DNA from 2 places in the Silvimonas iriomotensis genome. Region 2 is predicted to be linked to the other one. Evidence: riboswitches for the same ligand, from Rfam matches in the RefSeq annotation. Region 2 holds a riboswitch; the other holds the start of a gene.
The links. Region 2 has a riboswitch for glycine ahead of gcvT (glycine cleavage system aminomethyltransferase GcvT). Riboswitches for the same ligand answer to the same signal wherever they lie in the genome.

Region 1: it holds a riboswitch for glycine, as region 2 does, so the genes downstream of both, IEX57_RS07140 (L-serine ammonia-lyase) here and gcvT (glycine cleavage system aminomethyltransferase GcvT) in region 2, are expected to answer to the same signal.

The regions. Positions count from the first base shown of each region.
Region 1 is NZ_BMLX01000002.1:128,142-131,548, reverse strand. It holds gene IEX57_RS07150 (ChbG/HpnK family deacetylase) at 57-959, opposite strand; gene IEX57_RS07145 (hypothetical protein) at 1,106-1,270, shown strand; glycine riboswitch at 1,333-1,417, shown strand; gene IEX57_RS07140 (L-serine ammonia-lyase) at 1,612-3,012, shown strand; gene IEX57_RS07135 (LysE family translocator) at 3,053-3,407, opposite strand, start outside.
Region 2 is NZ_BMLX01000004.1:186,953-190,359, reverse strand. It holds gene gcvP (aminomethyl-transferring glycine dehydrogenase) at 1-107, opposite strand, end outside; gene gcvH (glycine cleavage system protein GcvH) at 336-722, opposite strand; gene gcvT (glycine cleavage system aminomethyltransferase GcvT) at 895-1,998, opposite strand; glycine riboswitch at 2,047-2,159, opposite strand; glycine riboswitch at 2,195-2,291, opposite strand; gene IEX57_RS15385 (hypothetical protein) at 2,562-3,335, shown strand.

The DNA of each region.
Region 1 (3,407 bases), on a different contig from region 2:
CAGCCCGACACCCTTGAGGCCGTCAGCCCAAAGCTGACGGCCTTTTTTATGGCCGCTCAGGCTGCCATGACATCGCGCAGGGCACGCATGCCGATCAGCTTGAAACCGCGTTCCTCAATGGCGCGGCCAAAGGCATCGCTGCCCAGCAACACGCGATCAGCCACGCGCGTGGCGACGTCTGGTGCCAGCGTGCGCAACTCCGGGGTGTCGTCGGCCGGGTGCCCGATCATGACGTGAACGCCCGGGCCGCGGCTATCGAGCCAGTCGCAGGCAAAGGCCAGCCGTTCTGCCTGCGCCAGCTGGCGGTTGAAAGGCAGGCCGACCATGCTGGTCAGCAGCAGCGCTTTGCCGGCCGCGGCGGCCTGGCTGAACTGGCTGGCAACGGCGTCGCCTTCTTCACGCGGGATCACGCACATCTCGGCCACGGTCGCACCGTCGACCTCCGGAATCAGCGGCGGCACGCCGGTTTGTTCGGCCAGCTCCAGATAGATGGGCATCAGCGCCGGGTGGTACAGCGTGAGCATATGGCTGTCCACATGGGTGATATCCACGCCGAAATGGCGGGCGCGGGCAATCTGCGCGGCCAGTTCCTGGCGCACGGCGGCCGGGTCCCCACGCAAATGGGTGGGGCGGGCCAGATTGTGGAAATAACCTTGTTCATCCACAAGGCCGCTGGCCGGATCATGCGTTGTCAGCGGTGCCCAGCGATAGCGCTGGCGTTCTGCATTGAGCGTCAGGTGCACGCCCAGGTCGGCCTTGTGTCCCAGTTTGCCGGCCACTTCTGCGGCATACGGAAACCAGCTGCACGGCACCATGGTCGAGGCCGAACTCAACAGGCCGGTATTGACCAGCGACTCCCACGCGGACACGGTGGCCTCGCACATGCCGACATCATCGGCATGGGTGATCAGAAGGCGATCGCTGGCGCTGAAACCCAGCCGTTCCTGCAAGGTACTCATGGTGACTCCACGGGGTTGGACACAATGAAAGCCAGTATAGGGCGGGGTGTGGACCCCGTGCCCAAAGCCCGCAATATCGGCAAACCGGGTTTGATAGCGTGAATGGTTACGTTTCACTGTGTTGTCAATGTCATATGATTGAGTCATTGATCAACCGCAAAAGCTTCATCTCACTCATCATGAAAACACTGCGCAATATCATCGCTATTGTTCTGATTGCTTCCTCGCTGGGGGGCTGTGTCACCACCGCCGTACTGACTGGCGGCGGCGATAACCGCAGTGAGCAGATCAGCCAGCAAATCGGCATCTGAAGCCGGCTAAAACCCCGCATTGACATGGCATAAAGCGCTGTCTACATTGCCCATCAGCCAATCAATGCCGGGCAGGAGAGACCACCAATGTGGCGCCGAAGGGGTATCGCCCTGAAAACTCTCAGGCAAAAGAACTGCACGGCAATCTGGCACTCTGGAGAGTGAGCCTGCAGGCTCCGCCGAAGAAGCAAGGCCGCGCGCGGCCGTAATCTCTCAGGCACCAAGGACAGAGGGGGCAACACACGGCTGGCGCCGGGTGCCCCTTTTGCTTGCCGGTGCCCCTGTTGTCAGCCCCTCGATACCCGTCCGGTGCAGCGCGCCGGCCATGCAGGGCAGGGCTCATGGCAATCAGCGTTTTTGATCTCTTCAAAGTGGGCATCGGCCCATCCAGCTCCCACACCGTTGGCCCCATGCGGGCGGCGCGCCAGTTTGCGCAACGACTGGCGCGAGACGGCCATTTGCCGCAACTGGCTAGCCTCAAGGCTGAGCTGTACGGCTCTTTGGGGGCAACCGGCAAAGGCCACGGTTCAGACATCGCCGTGATCCTGGGTCTGTGTGGTGACGAGCCTGATACGGTCGAGGTTGATACCGTGGCGGCGCGCGTTGCTGCCATTCGGCAGGCCCGGCAACTTCATGTACTGGGCCAGCAACTGATTGCCTTTCGTGAGCCGGAACACCTGACCCTGCACAAGCGCAAAGCGCTGCCGTATCACCCCAACGGGATGATTTTTGAGGCCTTCGACGCGGCAGGCAACAGTCTTTCACGGCGGGCGTATTTTTCAGTGGGTGGCGGTTTTATTGTGGATGAAGCGGCCATTGCCGCCGGTTTTACCCCGCCTGATGCCACCCGGTTGCGCCACCCGTTTACTTCTGCCGCCCAGTTGCTGGCGCTGTGTGCGGCCGAGGGCAAGACCATCAGCCAGATCATGCTGGAAAACGAACTGGCCTGGCGTGACGAAGCCAGCATCCGCAAGGGTTTGCTGGAGATCTGGCTGGTGATGCAAGCCTGTGTGAAACGCGGTTGCGAACGGGAAGGCATTTTGCCCGGCGGCATGAAAGTCAAACGCCGCGCGGGCGAGCTTTATCGCAAACTGGCCGCCGCGCCGGAAGCCGGGCTGACAGATCCGTTGACGGTGATGGACTGGGTCAACCTGTATGCGCTGGCGGTCAACGAAGAAAACGCCGCCGGGGGCCGGGTGGTGACAGCGCCCACCAATGGCGCGGCCGGGATTATCCCGGCAGTGTTGCACTACTACACGCGTTTTGTGCCGGGGGCGACGGAGGAAGGCGTCATCCGCTTCATGCTCACGGCCGGGGCGATCGGCATTCTGTTCAAGCTCAACGCCTCGATCTCCGGCGCGGAAGTCGGGTGCCAGGGCGAAGTGGGCTCGGCCTGTTCAATGGCGGCGGGCGCGCTGGCAGAGGTACTGGGTGGCACGCCGCAGCAAGTAGAAAACGCCGCCGAGATCGGCATGGAACACAATCTGGGGCTGACCTGTGATCCGGTTGGCGGCCTTGTGCAAGTGCCGTGTATCGAGCGCAACGCCATGGCCTCGATCAAGGCCATTAACGCCGCGCGGATGGCCCTGCGCGGGGACGGTAGCCATTTTATTTCGCTGGACCGGGTAATCCGCACCATGCGCGACACCGGCCGCGATATGCACACCCGCTACAAAGAGACCGCCCGCGGCGGCCTGGCGATCGAGATTGTCGAGGTGCCGGTGAATATCGTGGAATGCTAGTTACCGTTACTTCGGCAGGGTAGCCAGGGTTGGCGCCTGGCTACAGCAGCGTGCGGTAGCCTTCGGCAATCACGGTGATCGCAAAATACCCGAACAACACGGCAGAGAACGCGTTGCAGTACAAAGCCAGCTTGTGTCCGATCAAATGCCGCCCTTTGCCCGCCAGCACGGCCAGAAACGCGGACCACGCCAGCCCGCCGGCAAAGAAGCCGCCCAGGAACAAGCCATTCATCAAGGCCGAGCCATCGGTCGCCTGCGCAATAATTGCGCCACCTACTGCGGCGTACCATAGCAACGAGGTCGGTGAGGCCAGCGCCATGCCCAGGCCGCGCAAAAACTCTACCCGGGGCGACCAGGCTTGCGCTTCGGCGGTGGCATCGTAGTCTGGCGCTTCT
Region 2 (3,407 bases):
TTTGATTTCAGGCCGAGCGTTGCCAGCATGGCGGCGGCATCGGTGGTATCAATGCCGATATGGCGATCGATAAAATCGCCGTGGTGAAACAGTTCAGAGAGCGTCATCGTGCGTTCCATCGCCGCTCACCGCAAGGCACTGCGGCAACAGTGCGTCAGGGTGAGCGGCCATTTTCAGTCAAGCTGTGAGTCGGGCAAGTGCAAGCGGTACTGCCGGTGATATCCGCGGCGGATCAGGACCAGTCCACCACGTATCCACCGATTTCAAGGGCGTAGCGCGCGTTCGCAGATTGAACACCGCCGGTAGTTCAATCTGCGATCACACAGCAGCCCGGATTACGCGCCCAGTTCGCGGGCGTAGTCTTCAGCGCTGAGCATCGAATCCAGATCAGCCACGTTGGCCGGCTTCAGGCGGAAGAACCAGCCATCGGCGTACGGCTCGGTATTGGCGATTTCCGGCGCGCTTTCCAGCTCGGTGTTGATGGCGACGATTTCGCCGGCGATCGGGGCGTATACATCAGACGCCGCCTTGACCGACTCCACCACGCCAGCTTGTTCATCCTTGGCCAGCGTTGCGCCCACCTTGGGCAGCTCTACAAACACCAGGTCGCCCAGCAACTCTTGCGCGTGATGGGTAATGCCTACGGTCACGGTGCCGTCGGCTTCCAGACGCATCCACTCGTGGCTGGCGGCGTATTTCAGTTCTGCAGGGATATCCAGCATGTTGGTTCTCTCTCTCAAAGTTCGGTAAATGGAGCCCCCACTCGCCAGTGGCGAGGCACTCCCGCCGGCGGGCGGGCGTGGGGAGGGTGCAATTCAATAAAACGAAGCGGCGATGCACCGCTTTTGCCGGCATAAAGGCGGGCTTTGCCCGCCGCCAGCAGTGTTTAAATCTTTACTCGTATTGCCGCTTGCCGTTGCGCACAAAGGGCAGCTTGACCACGCGCACAGGCGTGAGTGTGCCACGCAGATCGACCTCTGCGGAGCTGTCAGTGCTTGCCGGTACGCGGGCAATGGCAATGGAATGCTTGAGCGTGGGGGAAAACGTGCCGCTGGTAATCACGCCATCACCATGCGGGGTGACCACGCGCATGCCTTCGCGCAATACGCCGCGGTCGGTCAGCACAAGGCCAACTTGCTTCATGGCAACGCCTGCGTTTTTCTCGGCTTCCAGCGCAGCCCGGCCGATGAAATCACGTTCTGCCGGCTGCCAGGCAATGGTCCAGCCCATGCCGGCCTGCAGCGGGCTGATGGTTTCATCCATATCGTGGCCGTACAGATTCATGCCGGCTTCCAGCCGCAAGGTATCGCGCGCGCCAAGGCCGATCGGGGCGACGCCGCCTTTGATCAGTTCAGCAAAGAACACCGGTGCATCCGTGGCGGGCAGCATGATTTCAAGGCCGTCTTCGCCGGTATAGCCGGTGCGGGCCACAAACCACTCGCCACCGGTTTGCGAACCCATGGGCAAACCCTGGAACACCTTGAGAGCACGAATCGCCTCGGCCCATTGCGGCATGATGGCGCAGACTTTCTCGATGGCATTAGGGCCTTGAATGGCCAGCATGGCCAGATCGTCGCGCACATTGAGTTGCACATCACGACCGGCACTGGTCCGGGTCAGCCAGGCCAGATCTTTCTCACGCGTGCCGGCGTTGACCACCATGCGATAGCCGGTTTCAGACAGATAGACGATCAGATCGTCGATGACCGTGCCCTGTTCCGTCAGCATGCCCGAGTACAGCGCCTTGCCGACAAACCCCAGCCTGGCGACGTCGTTGGCCAGAATGTGCTGCAACCAGGCCTTGGCATCGCCACCCGCGATATCGAGCACGACCATGTGCGAGACATCAAACACCCCGGCATCGGCGCGTACGGCTTCGTGTTCCTTGAGTTGGGAGCCGTAATGGATCGGCATGGACCAGCCAGCGAAATCAACCATTTTCGCGCCGGCATCGACGTGGGACTGGTACAGCGGTGTTTGCTTGAGGGCGTGCGTCATCGGGCATTTCCAGGTGCGTGGATTACAAGTACGGCGTACTTGCGGGTACCACACCCCTCTGTCCCGGCACCTGAGATTTTCAGGCTGGCGTCGTTGTGCGACGCAGCCCTTAGCCCCTTCGGTGTGTGCCTTGTGCGGCACAGCTCTCCAGAGTTTTTCGTACTCGAGCCCCGGGTTGGAACCGTGCTCTGTACTCAAAGGTCACGCAGTCCTTTTGCCTGAGCGATTGCGGGTGCGCTTGCGCCTTCGGCGGTCTTCCCGTTGCGGGTAAGACGCTCTCCTGCATGACGGCGCGATTATGCGGATGGGGTGGGGAGTTGGCAACTGCCGTTCGTGCAACTGCCACTAGACAGCCACACCGCGGAAAACCCCTCACCAGTTCTTGCTCATTGAGACGCAATGGGGGTTGAGCCTCAAAATCAACATGGATTTGATTATTTTTGACAACAGCCTGTCGCCTTAAGAAAATTCCCCACGTTTCTTTATGTATCCAGGAAATATCCGGGCTCGTCCGGATTTAAAAAAATAATCAATCCAATGTTTGAAAGGGGTAGGTGATATTTATGCGTTTGTATCCAAAAAGCGTGGCCACTGGTCTGTTGACGGTCATTGCCCTGACGGGCTGTGCCACTGCCAACGTCAAAGACGTGCAGGCCAATCGTGACGGCTATTCGAAAGACCATTTCAACACTTCAACCGTTGGGTCCGGGATCGCGGCCAGTCTGAAAGCACTGCCGGCCCCGGCCACAGCGTATAACCACATCGAGATTGGCTTTGACGGCATCTCGCACGGTACTGATACCGCCGACAAGCCTTATCACTTCACTCAGTACCTGACACACGATGAGAACGGGATGTGGCGAGTGGTTGCCCGGTTCTCGCGCAATGACGTCGAATACATGCAACGTTATGTGCTCACTTACCTGAACGTAGTGCAGGCTCGCTGGCAAGAAGTGGTACTGGAACGAGCCAACGCGTCCTTGATTCGTGAGGTCAAACACATCACCAAAATTGACGGTGGTCTGGCCAATCCGCAACCGGGTGGCGAATATGTCATTGATGTCACGACCGGGAATGAACCGCAGATCGTGAACTTCATCCAGTCCAAATCCATTTGCAAAGCCACGGGTACAGACTTTGAAGCCAGTACGCTGTCTCCTGCGTTGAAGGGCCAGGCAATCAAGGTCTCGTGCGGGTACTACCCCAATGGTCAGGACATTGCCACCGACGTTTCCGAACTGGCTTACCTGCGTCAATATGGCGTTTACGTACTCACTGCCACGCGTAACGGTTACAGCAATAGCTCGCTCAAGATCACCAACTTCAGCGCTTCCTGAGTAACCAGCAAGGCCGGGTGGCTCTGCCACCCGGCTTATACATCACGCATTCGCGCCTGGTTTTGGCTATAA